Regions from separate parts of the Cohnella sp. GCM10027633 genome, predicted to be linked through region 2. Evidence: a T-box and tRNA genes for the amino acid it is inferred to sense, from the RefSeq annotation. Region 2 holds a T-box; the other holds one or more tRNA genes.

Region 1 (8,830 bases), on a different contig from region 2:
CCAGCCAAGGCTTGAAGTCTTGGAAGCCGATCAGGAACCCCGCCATCGGAATATAGTTATAGACGATCAACAGCAAGACGGACGGCAGCAGGAATAGATGCAAGGGCCACGTCTTCGAGAGATATTGCTTCGTTATCATGCCGGTATGCTCCTATCGGTGCGAGGTAGCGAAAAATCGTAAATGCGGAGCGACAGGAACATCATGGCACTCCGCATTTACTCGTTCCTATGGTCTTTACTTCATGCTCGCGACGGATTCGTTAACTTCCTTCGTCACTTGCGCGCCGCCTTGATCGTTCCATTGCTTCACGAACGTATCGAAGTACTCCGGCGGTTGCTTGCCGTAGATGATCTGCAGGAAGGTTTGCTCTTCCAAGGTGGACAGCTGATCCCACTTCTCCTTCATCGTCGCCGTATTGGCGCCGCTGAAGCCGTTCGGTACGTCTTGCGGCAGCTGTTCGTTCGCGACCGCGAAGCCGTCGATCGTCAACTTGCCGTTGCTTGCCGCCAGCTTCTGTTCGAACACCGAGTTCGTCTGACCAGCCGCGACGCGCTGATAGATGCTCGGTCCTTCCATGACGTTCACCGGAGCCGTTCCGGAGGAAGGCGACATCAGCAAGTAAGCGTTAAGGCTCACGACGCCTTCCGGCACGTTCGTCCAATCCGGCTTGCCGTCCTTCATGACGTAGTCGTAGCCTTCGCCGTAGCCTTTGTCGAACGGACATGCGGGATCTTCGATCGCGCAGCCGTACATCGTATCCCAGTATTTGAAGATCGCTTCCATGTTGTCGAAGCCTTCGCGGAACACGTAGATGCCGTAGGAGAGCTGGGAAGCTTGACGTCCGACTTCGCCGTTCACGCCCGATGGGAGCGGATAAGGCTTAATGTTGATCGCTTGGTTGTTCTTCTCGGCTTCGGCAACCGCCGTTCCGATCGGCCAACCGCCCGTCCAACCCGGTCCGAAGGCGATTCCGGCTTTGCCGGCCGTGAAGTCCGCCATCGCTTTGGCCGCGTCCTGCGTTCCGAAGTCCGGGCTCAGGTAGTCTTTCTTGTACCAATCCTGCAATTTCGCGAGTCCGTCCTTCACGCCCGGAAGCGTGGAGCCGTATTGCAAGTTGCCGTTCGCGTCCTTGATCCAGAGGTAAGGCTGGCTTTGTCCGAAGATGAACGAAGTATCCGCCATGTAGTTGCTCGTCGGGTGGTAGTAGCCGGTGTTGCCGCCGATCGCCAGACCGTACGTGTCTTTCTTGTTGTTGCCGTCCGGGTCTTGGTTCGTGAACGCGTCCAGCACCGTCTCGAACTCTTCGATCGTGGTCGGAGCTTTCAGGTTCAGCTTGTCGAGCCAGTCTTGGCGGATCCACATGACCGTCGCGCCGACGATGCCGTTGGAGATGCCGGACAGGCCGTAGAGCTTGCCGTCGCGTTTGACCAGGTTCCAGATCTCGGGGTTTTTGACGTACGATTCTTTGACCCTAGCGGTCGCGTACTTCTCGAACGCCTCGTCGATCGATTGGATCTTGCCGGAATCGACCAGATCCTCGAACAGCGTCCCCGACGTGTACAGAACGTCCGGCAATTCTTCGCCGCTCGTCATTGCGAGCCGCACCTTCGTCTCCAGGGAGTCCGTTACGACCCATTTGTACTTGGTGACGATGCCCAGATTGTCCTTGAACCAGCGGGACACCGGGTTATCCTCCGGCGTGTCGCCGTTGCGCAGCTTATCCGAAGGCTTTAGGGCGAGAGCCGCGGTAATCTCGACCGGCGGTTCGAATTTCGTGCGATCGTTCGGCTGCGGCTCCGCTTGGGCGGAAGGCGCCTCCGCGCTAGCGCTCGCGCCGGCACTCTCCGACGGTCGAACGGAAGACTCGCCGGACGCTTGTCCGTTGTTGTTGCCATTCGAACAGGCGGTAACGATACTGAGGCACAAGATGACGCTCATTAGGACTGCATAAGACTTGCGATAGCCTTTCATGGTAATCCCCCTCGTGTATGATCCTTACATGCTTCATTATTCCATGGGCCGGCGGCTATGGATATGATCGTATCTCAAGATCATGAACGTACGTTAGTCATGTTCGGCGGAAGATATACGAAGAAGCCTTGGCGGATTCGCCAAGGCTTCTTCGTTCCATCAATATCGTTATTCCGCTCATTGTCTTTCAATTTTGAAAACCATTTTCCACATTTTTATCTCTTCATCATAATCAATTGTTCTAAAACCTCTATCTTCATAGAGAATATGTCCTAATTCCGAATTGCAATCTAAGTAAATAAAGTTGCAACCCGTGTTCTCGATCAATTCATATGCGATCGTAAAAAGATCATCCAGCATTTCTGCTGCAAAACCTTGCCTTTTATATTTAGTATCCACGCCTAGATACATAAGAAAGTACTGACTTGGTCTGTAAATCGGGATGATATATATTCATAATATAGAGGCATGTTCTACCGTTTACCCCTTGGCGTAGGAGTTCGATTTTTAAGTCGTTGTTTCGTTGATTCGGTCATTGGGTTTTTCGACTTGGCTACATCGATAAAGTTCTCCAGCTGTTCTTTAGTCTTTAAATTCACTGCCGGTTTTCTGATCAACTCGGTTGCCGCCATCTTCTTCTCCTCCTTACTCTCGGGGTCGCTCATAGAATTCCTCCTACTAAAGTATTCCTCTAGTAAAATCTATGAACGTTATTAGAATACAGAACTATATAAAGAAGTTTTCAATTCCGGAAGCATGGGTTTCACTCGCTATTCCAACGCGAATCTCCCATGCATTCCTACCAATTGACACATTATAACTATATCACGTCACATCCGCACATGCCACATTTTAACAATTTCAACGACGAAATCTTTGCTATGTGTAACTTCCTTTATTCATGAGTCTATGCCTTTACGCCTGCAACCGTACGCCCTCCGGCAATACGTCATCGACGGCCTGCCGCAGCTTCGCGTCCCGATGCAATTCCTCACTCAAGATGGCGACGATGCCGCGATCTTCGCGGGAGCGAATCAACCGCCCGATGCCCTGCTGAAGCCGAAGCAACATATAGGGAAGATCGACTTCTTCGTACGGCGAGGACGACGCTTCCCGCTTGGCCAGAATGACCGGATCTTCCGGAGGGAAAGGCAGCGACCAGAGGATGACGTTCGACAGGGACGGACCGGGAATATCGAGTCCCTCCCACAGGCTGACGGCGCACAGCACGCTATGCTCGTCCTGTTGGAAAGCGGAGATCAGATGGCTGATTTCCGCGTCTCCTTCATAGAAGAAGCGCATGTCCGAGCAACTCGGGAAGGAAGAGATCGATCGCTTGAAGCGCTGCAGCTCTTCTTTGCCGTTGAATAAGATCAAAGCCCTGCCGTCCGTGCGGTTCAATAGTCCGGCGGCGGCTTTCGTCTTCTCCTCGAACGACCCGCCTTGCGGCCATTCCGGAGCCAGCAATTCCATTTGATTCTTATAATCGTAAGGGGAGCTGACGCTGAAGGAGAGGTAGCGCTCGATCCCCAAGCTGTCCGCGATGTAATCGAACGAACCTTTCACGGATAACGTCGCGGACGAGAAGATAACCGGTATTTTCAGATTGAATACCCGTTCCCGAAGCACTTCCTTCACGGCTCTCGGCATAATGACCAACGTCATGCCGTCATCGCCGTCCGTCGCCCAGCTGATCGGCGAATCGGAGCGCTGGAACAAGCCGAGCGCGATCTGAATCGTCTCCAGATGCTCCTCGACGATGCGCAGCTGGTAATCGTTCAACGTGTACAGCTCGCTCTCGAAGACGAGCTCTTCCTCGATCGCTTCGATTACTTCGCGGAACAGGCGCACTTCCTCAAGCAACCGCTCGTTCATGAGGATCCGTTTACGATCGGTGCCGGCAATATCCTCGCTCTGATGAGATAGCGTATAGAACAGCGAGTCGCTCCGATCGATCGATTCGTCGATGCGCAAGGCGAGCGATTCGCGAATCTCGTTCTGCAGCAATCGGCTGATCAATTCCACGAACACCGAATGCTTCAAGCGGTACGTCAAAGCCTTCTGGGCGGCGGATTCCAGCAGATGTCCCTCGTCGAAAACGACGGCGCAATGTTCAGGCAGCAGCGGAAGCTGACCTTCCCGCTTGCGGGCTTCGTACGTCCATACGTGCTCCATGTAGAAATCGTGCGAACAGATGATCAGATCGCCCGATTTGCGGTAATGCTCCCGGGATAACGTCTGTCCGCAGCGGTGCCTCAGCTCGCAAGAGAAGCAATCCTGGAACGAATCCCAGCCGATCTTATCCCACTGATGATCGTTCAAGTTCGGATATTGCTTGCGGTCGCCGTAAGCATGGAACGTCTGCAACGCTTCGTATTGATACACGAACCGTGGCAATTCATCGCGCACCGCCTTGAACGCGTCCGCGTGCTCGGCATCGGCTTGCGCTTGATCCAGCTTGACCAAGCACAGGTATCGATCCATGGACTTCGCCAATCTGGCGTCGATCGCCAGGCTTAGATGCCGGGTCAGCTTGGCCAGGTCCCCTTCGGGCTTCGCCAGCTGTTCGATGAGCGATTCGTCCGCGCACGCGATTACCGCCGGCTTGCGCGTATAGCGAGCGTAGCAGATCGCGTACAGCAAGTAGACGAGCGTCTTGCCCGTCCCTACGCCCGCTTCCGCGAAGAGCGTCTGCTTGTCCGCGAACGCCCTCTCCATCTGGTAAGCCATGTAGATCTGCTCGTCGCGCACCTCGAAGCCCGCTTCGGGCAAGATGTCGTAGAACACGTCCGCGACCCATTCGCCGACTTGCTGAAGGAAGGGTCTGGCGTGGTCGTATTCGAAAGGATATCGGTTCAAAGTCGCTTATGCCTCCGTATCAGTCGTTTCATAAAAAGAAGCCCCGGTTTCCCGGAGCTTCTGGCGATTGTATAGGTGGTGCGGTCAAGAGGACTCGAACCTCCACGTCATTGCTGACACTAGAACCTGAATCTAGCGCGTCTGCCAATTCCGCCATGACCGCATGTAGACAATGCGTAATTAAGATTATATCCCGAAATGGGCGGATATGCAAGCGTTTATTGTGGGGAACTCGGCTGCCGACAGGAATCGGCAACCGAGTATTCGTTGACGGCTACTCGCGGCTGGAGACTTGTCCGACGATCATTCCCGTTACCACTCCGCTACGCTGCCGTCTTGATGGCGCCAGATCGGATTTTTCCAATCGTGTCCGATAGCCGCCATCTTCCGCACGTGCGCCTCGTCGATCTCGATGCCGAGTCCCGGACCGCCGGGGATCGTGACGTAGCCGTCCACGTACTTGAAGACGGAGGGATCGACGACATAGTCAAGCAAGTCGTTCCCTTGGTTGTAGTGAATCCCCAGGCTTTGCTCTTGAATAAACGCATTATGGCAAGTCGCGTCCACTTGCAAGCAAGCGGCGAGCGCGATCGGTCCGAGCGGACAATGCAAGGCGAGCGCTACGTCGTAAGCTTCCGCCATGCTTGCGATCTTCTTGCACTCGGTGATGCCTCCGGCATGCGACACGTCCGGTTGAATGATGTCGGCATAGCCGTCCGCGAGCAGCTTCTTGAAGTCCCACCTGGAGAACATCCGCTCGCCCGTCGCGATCGGGATATTCGTAACGGCCGCGATGTCCCGAAGCGCCTCGTTGTTCTCCGGGAGCACGGGCTCTTCGAGGAACATCGGACGGAAGGCTTCCAATTCCTTGGCTAGAATCTTCGCCATCGGCTTATGGACGCGGCCGTGGAAGTCAATGCCGATTCCCATATGCGGGCCGACCGTACCCCGGACCGCGGCCACTCTCTTGATCACTTCATCGATCTTGGCGTAAGAGTCGATATATTGCAGTTCCTCCGTCGCGTTCATCTTGACGGCGGTAAAGCCCTCGTTCTGCGCGCGCAATGCGGCTTGTCCGACATCGGAAGGGCGATCCCCGCCGATCCATGAATACACCTTGATCTTCTGACGGCAGGCTCCGCCCATCAGTTGATAGATCGGGGCTTGGTGGAATTTCCCTTTGATGTCCCATAGAGCTTGATCGATTCCCGCTATGGCGCTCATCATCACGGGCCCGCCGCGATAGAATCCGCCCCTGTACATCGCTTGCCAATGATCTTCGATCGCGAGCGGATCTTTGCCGATCAGATAGCCGCTCAATTCCTCGACCGCGGCGCGCACCGTGTGAGCCCTGCCTTCTACGATCGGCTCTCCCCAACCCGTTATTCCTTCGTCCGTATCGATTTTCAGGAACAACCATCTCGGCGGTACGATGAATAATTCCATTCCCGTGATCTTCATATTCCGCTCCCCTTCGAATGAATGGCATTGATCATATCTTGAATATGGGCTTTCATGAGCGATCTCGCTTGATCCGCCTCGCGCTCCTGTATCGCGATAGCGATCAATCGATGATAGCCCGCGGCCTTCTCCCGCATGAACGGAAGTTTATCCGTCTCTCGCCTTCCTTGCGCCGACAAATCCGCCACGACGGACAGCATTCGGGCAAGCAGCGGATTACCGGCTCCTTCGGCGATCTCCTGGTGATACTGGACGTCCGTCTGGAAGTGATCCTCGCCGCGCTGCATCTGCGCTTCCATCAGGTCCGCCAATTCGCGTATGGACTTGGCTTGGGCCGCGGACGAACGAATGGCGCAATAAGCCGCCAGCTCGGGTTCGATCGCGAGGCGCGCTTCAAGCAATTCAAGCAGCGAACGCGTCTCCATTCCTTTGATCGGAGCCATCGGGTCTTCAAGCAGACCCGGATCGTTGCGGACGAATATGCCTCTGCCATGCTCGATGCTGACGATATTCCGGCTCTCGAGCAGGCGCAGCGCTTCCCGAACCGCGGTCAGGCTGAGTCCGTACCTCGACGCCAATTCCTGCATCGTCGGCAGGCGTTCCCCGGGCTTCCACTCGCCGGAGCGGATTTGTTCCTGCAATTGCTCTAGAATTTCTTCGTGAGCCAGCTTCTTCATCCATGCACCCGCTCTTTGATTCAACTTTATATTGATATGATCTTATAATATATAAGAAATGATCTTTAATATTGGTTTGTCAACATACAAAAAAGCTCCCGGATCGTCGCAAGGACGATCCAAGAGCTGTTCGTTCATAAGGTGGTGCGGTCAAGAGGACTCGAACCTCCACGTCATTGCTGACACTAGAACCTGAATCTAGCGCGTCTGCCAATTCCGCCATGACCGCATGCTATAAAGTGTTCCCGAGCAGATTCTTCATCGCGTTGCAGCGTTACCGACGAACCCTGTCTCGATCACGAAACTTATAATAGCACGCGGCCGGAAGCGAAGTCAAGCGCGGCGAGGAAGTTCAAATTTTCAGTTAATACGGCGCTTAGTAAGACGGCGACAAGGCCGTTCCGCCCGGAATCTCCATGCCGTCCCAGTCGGAGTAACCGCTCTCCTCGGCGAATTCCGTGTCCTGCAAGTAGTCCTGCATGCGGCTATGCAGCAAGTCCGGTTCGACCGCGCTCACGAGCGAGCCGCTGCCCCTGAGCAATTCGAGCGCTTCCTCAACCTGCACCGCGCCGTGCGACAGCGCATGTCCGCCCGCGGCGGCCGCGACGACGGACGCCGCTTCGATGATCTGTCGCTCGCTCGCGCCTTGCGAGATCGCTTCCTGCGCGTGATAATTCATCGACATCTCGTTGCCCGCGAAGATCGACACGCCGAGCGCGATCAGTTGCTTCGTCTTCGCGTCCAGCTCTCCGGCGGCGAAGCATTGGTTCGCGAACTGCTCGTAAGCGTCCGCGACGTTCGGCAGCCAAGACGACAGCACGTCCGCTTCTTCCTCCTGCAGCCCGTCCATTCGTTCCATCGACGACATCAGTATACCTCCCGGCATGGGCCGCTAAGAATCTACATCTGTCGTCTACTGTGCCACAATTCCCGACAATTCATTCCATCCATTGGCGCGGCTCAGAAGCGGGCTGCATCGGATAGTGCCGTTTCACTTTAATAACGCGGCGATTGGGCCTGCGGATCAGCACGTACTCGTCGTCCCACGCGACCACGATGCCTACGACGTCGTTCAGCTCGAGCGCGTCCCTTACGATTCTAACCTTCGTAGCGTCTACCCGGTATTGATCCAGTTGCTCATCGTTCATCGTCTATTGCTCCTTCTATTGGGCATGTAAAAACCCGCAGGGACCGTAATCCGCGCGGGTTCTTGTTCGGAATCGCCGCCGCTTCGATCAGCCGACGTGCTCTCTCGTATCGTTCGTTTCATACCAGCAATCCAACACCTTGCTCGACATGACCCGGTTGTTGACGTATTCGGCTTGGCGTTCGGTGAAACGCTCCGTCCAAGCGATGTCGAGTTCTTCGGACAGCTTAACGATCGTCAGCAGCTCCGACCATGCGACGTACCTCTTATACCAGAAAAACTGCGGATGCTCGATCATATACGGATACAGGTCGTCGAATTCCGTATGTTTGCAGTCGAGCGCTCGCTCGAAGTGGATTTTGGCCGCTTCTAACTTCTCCAGAAAATACTCACCAGACAGATCAAGTTTCCCCATTGCTGCTCGCCTCCCCCTGCAAGTTACTCCTATTATACGTTAAAGTAATTCAATTGGGAAAGAAGGTAAATGCACCAGTTCGGCCGTCGGCTATTCGCCGAACGTAATCTTGCCCGCCTCTAGCGACTGGATCTTCACGAGCGTCTCCACCTTGAAGCCGAGCTCGCGCAACGCGCGGCCGCCGGCTTGGAACGACTTCTCCAGGACGATGCCGATGCCGGCCAAGTTCGCTCCGGATTGCTCGATGATCTTGATCAAGCCTCTCGCCGCGTCGCCGTTGGCGATGATGTCGTCGATGA
Region 2 (8,830 bases):
CGAGATGGGTGCTCGTCGACATGGGCGACGTCGTCGCTCACGTGTTCCATCGCGACGAACGCGAGTATTACCACTTGGAGCGTCTATGGTCGGACGCGAAGGCGGTTGAGCTCGCATGAGTCTCGTCGCCGGAACGCTGAGGACGCTGCGGGTTCTCCGGGAGGTGTCCCCGTACGGATGGTTTCTCGGCAGCGAGGACGACGGGGGAGAAGAAGTGCTGCTTCCTTACGGCGAATCGGTCGGCGCGAAGCATGAGCTCGGAGCGGAAGTCGAAGTTTTCTTGTTCCATGACGACAAGGAACGGATGACCGCCACGCTGCGGAAGCCTTACCTCGTCGTCGGGGAGATGGCGCGCGTCGAAGTGGCCGACTATCATCCCCGGTTCGGGTTTTTCCTCGAGATCGGCATCGGACGTCAGTTGCTCCTTCCGTTGAAGGAGCTTCCGGAAGGCCGCAGGGACGTGTGGCCGCAGAAGGGCGACGAAGTTCACGTCGTCATGAAGCACGACAAGGAAGGGCGCATGCTCGCCCGCCTCGCGAAGCTCGAGGATATCGAGCCTTACGTATTCCGCGCGCCGACGACCTGGAACAACGAGTGGAAGGAAGGCTGGGTCACGGACGTGTTCCGCGACGGCGTGTTCACGCTCGTGGACGGCGGCGTGCTCGGCTACGGCGCGCTCGGGTATATCCATAACTCTTCGATGGTCCATCCACTTCGCGTCGGGCAGAAGTTCAATGCCCGCGTGACGCAAGTGCGCGAAGACGGCAGAGTAAGCCTTAGCATTCGCGCCGCGAAAGAGACCGGCCGGGTGGAAGACGCGGATCGGCTGCTCGCGTTCCTGAAGGAGCGTCCGAACGGAGGTATGCCTTACTCGGACGAGACGAGCGCGGAAGATATCCAGCGCCGGTTCGGCCTGAGCAAGGGCGCGTTCAAGCGAGCACTCGGCAAGCTGATGAAGGAAGGACTCGTCACGCAGAAGGGCGCTTGGACGTACTTGGCTGGCAAGAGCGAAGAACCGCAACAGACGGACAACGCTTAATCATCCGATATTATGATCGAATAATGGAGAGACAGCTATGCGTTCTTATCGGCAATTCGCTTCCGTATACGATCGGTTGATGGAAGAAATGCCTTACGCGGAATGGATGAGCTTCGCCCGCAAATGTTGGCAGAAGCACGGCATGCCGAAGACGATCGTCGACTTGGGCTGCGGCACGGGCAACATGTCGATCCCGCTCGCGCGTTCGGGCTTCGCCGTATACGGCATCGATCTATCGGCGGAGATGCTGTCTATCGCCCGGAGTAAGTGGGACGAGCCGCGCCGCGGAAACGGCGATGATGAACCGGGCACGATTCGTTGGCTGCAGCAAGACATGCGGGATTGGGAGCTGCCGGAGCCGGTCGATGCGGTCATCAGCTTCTGCGACTGCTTGAATTACTTGACCGAGCCGGACGACGTCGTCGCGGCGCTGCGGCATACGTACGCGGGCTTGGCGCCGGGCGGGCTGTTCCTGTTCGACGTCCATGCGCCGATCACGTTCGAGCGCTACGCGGACGAGCAGCCCTTCGTGCTGGACGAGAAGGACGTCGCCTACTTATGGACGTGCGATTACGATCCGGATACCCGCACGATCGACCACGACTTGACGTTCTTCGTCCGCGACGAGAGCGTCGGCGGTTCGGAAGCGGTCTATCGCAGATTCGAAGAATCCCACTCCCAGCGCGCGTACGATCCCGAATGGATCGCCGAACAGCTTCGGACGGCGGGCTTCGAGCTGCTGCACCGTACCGCGGACTTCACGTGGGACGCGCCGAACGAGCAATCCGAGAGATTGTTCTACGTCGCCCGAAAGCCTGCTTAACGCGAAGTTGAGATTGCAAATAAGGCAACGATCCCATTACGGGTCGTTGCCTTTGTCGTATCATGCGCTTATTCGTTAACGGTGACGCGATTGTGTTCCGCCTTGATCGTCTTGCCCGGCTTGCCAGGCCAGAATGCGAGGTTGCCGAGCTTCATCGTAATGGCGGGCACGAGGAACGGCCGAACGACGAACGTATCGAGCAGCACGCCGATCGCGGTAATGAGGCCGAACTGCACGAGCACTTGGATCGGCAGCGTCGCGAGCACCGCGAACGTCCCGGCGAGGATGAGGCCCGCGGACGTAATGACGGCCCCCGTCTCGCCGACCCCTTCGCGAATCGCTTGGCCGAGCGGCATTTTCCCGCGCTTCTGCCAGATGCTAGAGATCATGAAGATGTTGTAGTCTTCGCCAAGCGCTACGAGGAAGACGAACGCGTACAGCGGAATCGAACCTTGGATCGCGTCCGCGCCGAAGCCGTAGTGCAGCACGATCCACCCGAGTCCGAGCGCCGAGAAGTAGGACAAGATGACGGTCAGCACCAGATAGACGGTCGCGACGACGGATCGGAGGTAAGCGAGCAGCAGCAGCGTAATGAGTCCGATGACGATCGGGATGATCAGCTTCGTGTCCCGGTCGCCTGTCGCCTTCGCATCGTGCTGCTCTGCGGTTTGTCCGCCGATCCAAGCGCGATCTTCAGAGTCCGCGATGCCTGCGTCGGCGAGCGCTTGCCGAGTCGCCTCGCGCAAGTCCGGAATGAGATCCATCGCTTCCAGCGCGTACGGATTCATCGCGAGCTCGACATCGTATTTCACGATTTTCGGATCGGCCGAACCGGCTTGCGGCTCGCTCACGCGGTCTACGTAAGGCAGAGCGGCTAGCTTCTCTTGAAGCGGCACGTCCTTGCCTTGAGTATCGACGATGACTTGGACGGGCGCCAACTCGCCGGGGGAGAACTTCTCCCCGATCAAGGCGAACCCTTCGCGAGAAGCCATATCTTTCGGGAAAGAAGACAGGATGTCGTACGTCACTTTGATCTGCGTCGCGAACGCCGCGAAGCCGCCGAGGAAGACGATGCAAACGGCGATGATGAGGCCCGGCTTGGCGACGACCGACCGTCCGGCCCAGTTGCGGGGCGCGCGCTCCGCCGAGGCGTCCGGAGCGGGCAAGCCGCGGCGTTTAGCTCGTTCGGCGCGCATCGTTGGCGTGCGAGGCACGAACGGGAAGAAGGAGGCGCGGCCGATGATGGCGAGCAACGCCGGCACTAGCGTCAGGCTGGCGATGCCCATGATCAGGATTGCGATGCTGAACGGCGCCGCGAAGCGCTGGTAGACGCCGTATTCCGCGACGAGCAGGGCGAGAAGCGACAGTACGACGGTCAGACCGCTCATCGCGATCGCTCCGGACGAGCCTGTGATAGCCGAGAGCAGCGCACGGCCTGCGTTGTCTTCCGTCTTCAGCAGCTGTCGGAACCGGGAGATGAGGAACAAGCAATAATCCGTTCCGGCGCCGAACAGCAGCACCGTCATGATGGACAGCGCTTGGGAATCGAAGACGATCCACCCTTCGGAAGCCATCCAGCCGAGCACCGGGTTAATGACGCCGTAGGCGAAGCCGACGGCGACGAGCGGGATGAGCGCCAGAATCGGCGAGCGATAGATGAGCAGGAGCAGCACGAGCACGAGCAGCACGGTGCCGATCAGCAGCGAGACGTCGGCGTTCTTGAACAAGCCGGTGGCGTCGATCTGGATGCCGACCGGGCCGGTGACGCGCACGCTCAGCTTGTCGGTGCCGCTCGTCGGCTCCGCGAACGGATCTTCGCCGAGCAGAGCGACGGTCTCCGCCTGTATATGCTCGACGCCTTCCTTCAACAGCTCGACGTCCGCCTGCTTGTCGAAGAGGACGGGAGCGACGAACGTGCTGCCGTCTTCGGATAGCTCGGCCTTCAGCGCTTCCGCGGGCAATTGATGCAGCGGCGGGATTGACGTTTGATGAGGCGCCGGAGCCGCGGCGAGCTGGGCGGACCAACGCTGAATGGCGCCGAGGTCGTCGTCCGTCAATCCTCCTTCGCGGTGCCAGACGTATAGCGCGGGAATGTCCGCGCCGCCGGCGAATTCGCGCTGCGCGATCGTCTCCGCTTGCACGGACGGCTTACTTGCGCTAAGGTTGGCCGCGTTGTTGTTCTCCTGGCTGCTCGCGCTCGGCAATAACGCGCTGAGCAAGGCTGCCGCGACGATCCAGACGAGTAGAGTTACCCATTTCGACTTCTTGCCTGCGACCCATTTAGCGATTCCGGCATTTTGATGCATGTACATTCGTCCTCTCCGCATTTTTAACGATGTAATCGTTGCTTGTTTGGGCTATAATGACGTTGACACCTAAATTATATATACCGGAAGGTTAATTATGCAACAGGAATTATACCGAAGGGTTAATTTTATCGCAAACATCATCGTTTCGACGAACGGGAGGACTGGGGAATGAATCCGACGGACGATTCATCCAGACGGGCGCCGGGAAGGCCGAGGCTGCAAGCCGGCGGGGTATCGATGCGGGAGACGGTGCTGGGCGCCGCGTCGAGGTTGTTCATGGAGCTCGGATACGAGCCGGTATCGATTAATATGATCGCGGAGCATGCGGGCGTCACGAAGGCGTCGGTGTACTATTATTTCGAAAATAAAGCCGAGCTGTTCACGACGTCCGTCATCGAGATGTTCGTGCGCGTACGGATGCGCACGATGGCGATTCTCGAAGACGAAGGCGATCTAAGAGCGCGGCTGTCGAAGCTTGCCCGCACGAAGCTGTCTCGCACGCATACGGATTTCGAGAGCATGATGAAGGAAGCCGTGCCCTTCTTGACGGAAGAGCAGCTGCAGAGCATCCGGAAAGCGGAGCACGGCATTCACGAAGGGCTCGCGGAGGCGTTCCGGGCCGAGATGGACAAGGGCGAGCTCGCGCCGGGCGATCCGATGATGCTCTCCCATGCGTTCTCCGCGCTGCTCATGCTGGGCAACCGGGAACGGTTCGGCGAGCGCAAGCCGTCCGTCGAGGAACTGGCGGAAGGGGTCGTCGAGCTGTTCTGGAACGGGGCGGCAAGGCGTTAGGCGGGCGCCCGGCCCGGCTTGACATCGATCGTTCCGATTCGCTATAATCATGGCATACTTTGGCTGAGATAAGGAATAGTAATCGCGCGCGCGTTACCCAGAGAACCGGCGGAAGGTGCAAGCCGGCTAACGCGGACGATGAACTCGCCTTGGAGCCTTCGGATCGAGCGGCGATGCCGGGTAGATCGGACGTGAACCTCGCGTTAAGAGGAACGAGTGGACGGATGCCCAAGCAGGGCCGCCGTCAACTAGGGTGGTACCACGGGAATTGATCCTCTCGTCCCTAGCGATAACGCTAGAGACGCGGGGTTTTTTTAATTTGGAGAGGGGTAACAAGTTATGACGCAAGAGAATCAGCAGGGCTACCGTCCGCTTACGATCGAGCCCAAGTGGCAGCAATATTGGGACGCGAACAAGACGTTCCGCACGACCGAGGAAGCGGACAAACCGAAATTTTACGCGCTGGATATGTTCCCGTATCCGTCCGGGGCGGGGCTGCACGTCGGCCACCCGGAAGGCTACACGGCTACCGATATCGTCAGCCGCTACAAGCGGATGAAAGGCTTCAACGTCCTCCATCCAATGGGGTGGGACGCGTTCGGGTTGCCTGCCGAGCAGTACGCCCTGCAGACCGGACGCCATCCGCGCGAGATCACGGTGGAGAACATCAACAACTTCCGCCGCCAGATCAAGTCGCTCGGCTTCTCGTACGACTGGGACCGCGAGTTCAGCACGACGGATCCGGATTACTACAAGTGGACGCAGTGGATTTTCATTCAATTGTACAAAAAAGGGTTGGCCTACGTCGCCGAAGTACCGGTCAACTGGTGTCCGGCGCTGGGCACGGTGTTGGCGAACGAGGAAGTCATCGACGGCTTGAGCGAGCGCGGCAACCACCCGGTCATCCGCAAGCCGATGCGCCAATGGATGCTGAAGATTACGGAATACGCCGAGCGGTTGCTGGAGGACTTGGAAGAGCTTGATTGGTCCGAGAGCATCAAGGACATGCAGCGTAACTGGATCGGCAAGTCGACGGGCGCGGAAGTGAACTTCGCGATCGAGGGCCATGACGCGGCGCTTACTGTATTCACGACGCGTCCGGACACGCTGTTCGGCGCGACGTACTGCGTATTGGCTCCGGAGCATGAGTTGGTGGGCGTTATCGCGTCCGCGGAGCAAAAGTCGGCTGTAGACGCGTATGTCGATGCGGCTGCTCGCAAGAGCGACCTGGAGCGCACGGATCTGGCCAAAGACAAGAGCGGCGTATTTACGGGCGCGTACGCGATCAATCCGGTGAACGGCGCGAAGGTGCCGATCTGGATCGCGGACTACGTGCTCGGCGGTTACGGCACGGGCGCGATCATGGCCGTACCGGGTCACGACGAGCGCGACTGGGAATTCGCGAGGAAGTTCGGACTGCCGATCGTCGAGGTCGTCGCGGGCGGCAACGTCGAAGAAGCGGCGTATACGGGCGACGGCGCTCTGGTGAATTCGGACTTTTTGAACGGGAAGAACACGGCGGACGCGATTGCCGCGATGATCGCTCATCTGGAGCAAGCGGGCAAGGGCAAAGGCAAAATCACGTACCGTCTGCGCGACTGGCTGTTCAGCCGCCAGCGTTATTGGGGCGAGCCGATCCCGGTCATCCACTGGGAAGACGGCACGATGACGACGGTCGAAGAGTCGGAGCTGCCATTGCTGCTGCCTGACGTCGACGCGATCGAGCCGTCTGGCACGGGCGAATCGCCTCTCGCGAACGTCGAGGACTGGTTGAACGTCGTTCATCCGGTAACGGGACTGAAGGGCCGCCGCGAGACGAACACGATGCCGCAATGGGCCGGCAGCTGCTGGTACTACTTGCGGTTCATCGATCCGAAGAACGCGGACGCGATCTGTTCGCCGGAGAAGCAAGCGGAATGGCTGCCGGTCGACCTGTACATCGGCGGCGCGGAGCACGCGGTTCTTCACTTGCTGTACGCGCGTTTCTGGCATAAGGTTCTGTACGATATCGGCGTCGTGAACACGAAAGAGCCGTTCCATAAGCTCGTGAACCAAGGCATGATACTCGGCACGAACAACGAGAAGATGTCTAAGTCCCGCGGCAACGTCATCAACCCGGACGAGATCGTCGGGGAATTCGGGGCCGATACATTGCGCATGTACGAGATGTTCATGGGCCCGCTCGAAGCGACGAAGCCATGGAACACGAACGGCGTGGAAGGCGTGTACCGCTTCCTCGCGCGCGTCTGGCGGTTGTTCGTCGACGACAACGGCAATCTGAACGAGAAGATCAAGGACGTTCCGGGAGAGGAATCGTTCCGCCGCACGTGGCACAAGAGCCTCAAGAAAGTCGGCGAAGACTACGAGGCGCTTCGATTCAACACGGCGATCAGCCAGATGATGATTTTCGTCAACGACGCGTACAAGGCCGAAGCACTGCCTGCGGAAGCGATGAGACACTTCGTGCAGATGCTGTCGCCGATCGCGCCGCACATCGCCGAAGAGCTGTGGGAGAAGCTCGGCGGCGAAGGCTCCGTGTCTTACGCGCCATGGCCGGCGTACGACGTCTCGCTCGTCGTGGACGCGGAAGTCGAGATCGTCGTCCAAGTGAACGGCAAGATCGCCGACCGCGTCAGCATCGCCGCCGATCTCGACGAGTCGGGCATGCAGGCGATCGCGATGGACCTCGAGAAGGTGCAGGCGCTCATCGCAGGCAAAACCGTCCGCAAAGTCGTCGCGGTGAAGGGCAAGCTCGTCAATATCGTGGCTAATTAAGCGGAGATCGGATAATCGAATAACGCAAGCGACTGCGTGAAGCACACGCCGTTTGTCCCGGATTCGGGGCAGGCGGCGTTTTTATTTTGGCTTCGGCCGAAGAGGAGGGTACGCGATGACGGTCGAGGAGACGATCGACGGGTTCGTGGAGGAACAACGAGCAGGCGCGCGAGGACAGAGAAAGGAGCTGCTGGAAGGGGATTTGACGGGGACAAGGAAGTTGTTGGAGGTGGTGTTGGCCGTGCTTGGGTCTTTTGACGGGATCATACTTGAATACGAAGTACGCGGCGCGAACGGGGAACGCAACTTCATCGACGCTTTCTATGAACCGCTTGCGATTGCGTTCGAATGCGAAGGGTTCGTCCCGCACGCGGAGACGATCACGCGCCGTCGGTTCGCTTACGAGCGCCGTCGGGTTCGGAAGCTGGCCGGGTACAAGTTCGTGTACTACCCGTTCAGTAAAGACGAGCTCGACAAGGAGCCGGAGATGTGCCGACAGGACCTGCGCGAGTTTCTCGGCGTGCACGGCGGCGTCGCGGGTAGCCGAGCCATGGAGGAGCTATCGGTATACGAACGGGAGGTGCTGAGATACGGGTTGCTGCTGATGCGGCCGTTTCGGTTGGAGGATGTGAAGTATTGTTTGGGTCTGGGCGAAGACGGTGCAAGGCGGATTGTACGCGATCTGATGGTAAAGAAATTAATAATGCCTTTGAAGGAAGGTAAACTACGGAATCACGCCTATGTTGTGCTGCCGCTTGGACGAGACTATATTCTCCGCTAATCTCTCTCTCGGTGGGTAATAGGCGGGAAAAGTCGGGTTACTGGGAACCATTCGGCGCTCAGGCGGGCAATAGTCGGGAAAAGCCGGGTTACAGGAGAAGAAACGTCGCACCGGTGAGCAACAGGCGGGAAAAGTCGGGTTACAGGAGAAGAAACGGCGCTCAGGCGGGCAATAGGCGGGAAAAGTCGGGTTACTGGAGAAGAAACGTCGCTCAGGCGGGCAATAGGCGGGAAAAGTCGGGTTACAGGAGTAGAAACGTCGCTCAGGCGGGCAATAGGCGGGAAAAGTCGGGTTACTGGAGAAGAAACGTC

The links. A T-box is a leader RNA that pairs with one kind of tRNA and senses whether it is charged. The one in region 2 lies ahead of leuS (leucine--tRNA ligase), so its partner is inferred to be a tRNA-Leu.
Region 1: it has a tRNA-Leu gene. The T-box ahead of leuS (leucine--tRNA ligase) is inferred to sense a tRNA for this amino acid. The anticodon was not compared.

Annotation. Positions count from the first base shown of each region.
Region 1 covers NZ_JBHTGV010000013.1:19,468-28,297, forward strand. Annotated here, with positions in the region: gene ACFQZG_RS22260 (ABC transporter permease) at 1-139, opposite strand, end outside; gene ACFQZG_RS22265 (extracellular solute-binding protein) at 236-1,972, opposite strand; gene ACFQZG_RS22270 (hypothetical protein) at 2,446-2,637, opposite strand; gene ACFQZG_RS22275 (ATP-dependent DNA helicase) at 2,888-4,831, opposite strand; tRNA gene ACFQZG_RS22280 (tRNA-Leu) at 4,908-4,994, opposite strand; gene dgoD (galactonate dehydratase) at 5,144-6,292, opposite strand; gene ACFQZG_RS22290 (FadR/GntR family transcriptional regulator) at 6,289-6,969, opposite strand; tRNA gene ACFQZG_RS22295 (tRNA-Leu) at 7,112-7,198, opposite strand; gene ACFQZG_RS22300 (carboxymuconolactone decarboxylase family protein) at 7,346-7,837, opposite strand; gene ACFQZG_RS22305 (hypothetical protein) at 7,908-8,117, opposite strand; gene ACFQZG_RS22310 (hypothetical protein) at 8,205-8,531, opposite strand; gene ACFQZG_RS22315 (xanthine phosphoribosyltransferase) at 8,622-8,830, opposite strand, start outside.
Region 2 covers NZ_JBHTGV010000012.1:256-9,085, reverse strand. Annotated here, with positions in the region: gene rsfS (ribosome silencing factor) at 1-119, shown strand, start outside; gene ACFQZG_RS21415 (CvfB family protein) at 116-1,039, shown strand; gene ACFQZG_RS21410 (class I SAM-dependent DNA methyltransferase) at 1,077-1,862, shown strand; gene ACFQZG_RS21405 (MMPL family transporter) at 1,931-4,168, opposite strand; gene ACFQZG_RS21400 (TetR/AcrR family transcriptional regulator) at 4,340-4,963, shown strand; T-box leader at 5,020-5,251, shown strand; gene leuS (leucine--tRNA ligase) at 5,303-7,738, shown strand; gene ACFQZG_RS21390 (hypothetical protein) at 7,854-8,519, shown strand; partial or broken gene ACFQZG_RS21385 (hypothetical protein) at 8,633-8,830, shown strand, end outside.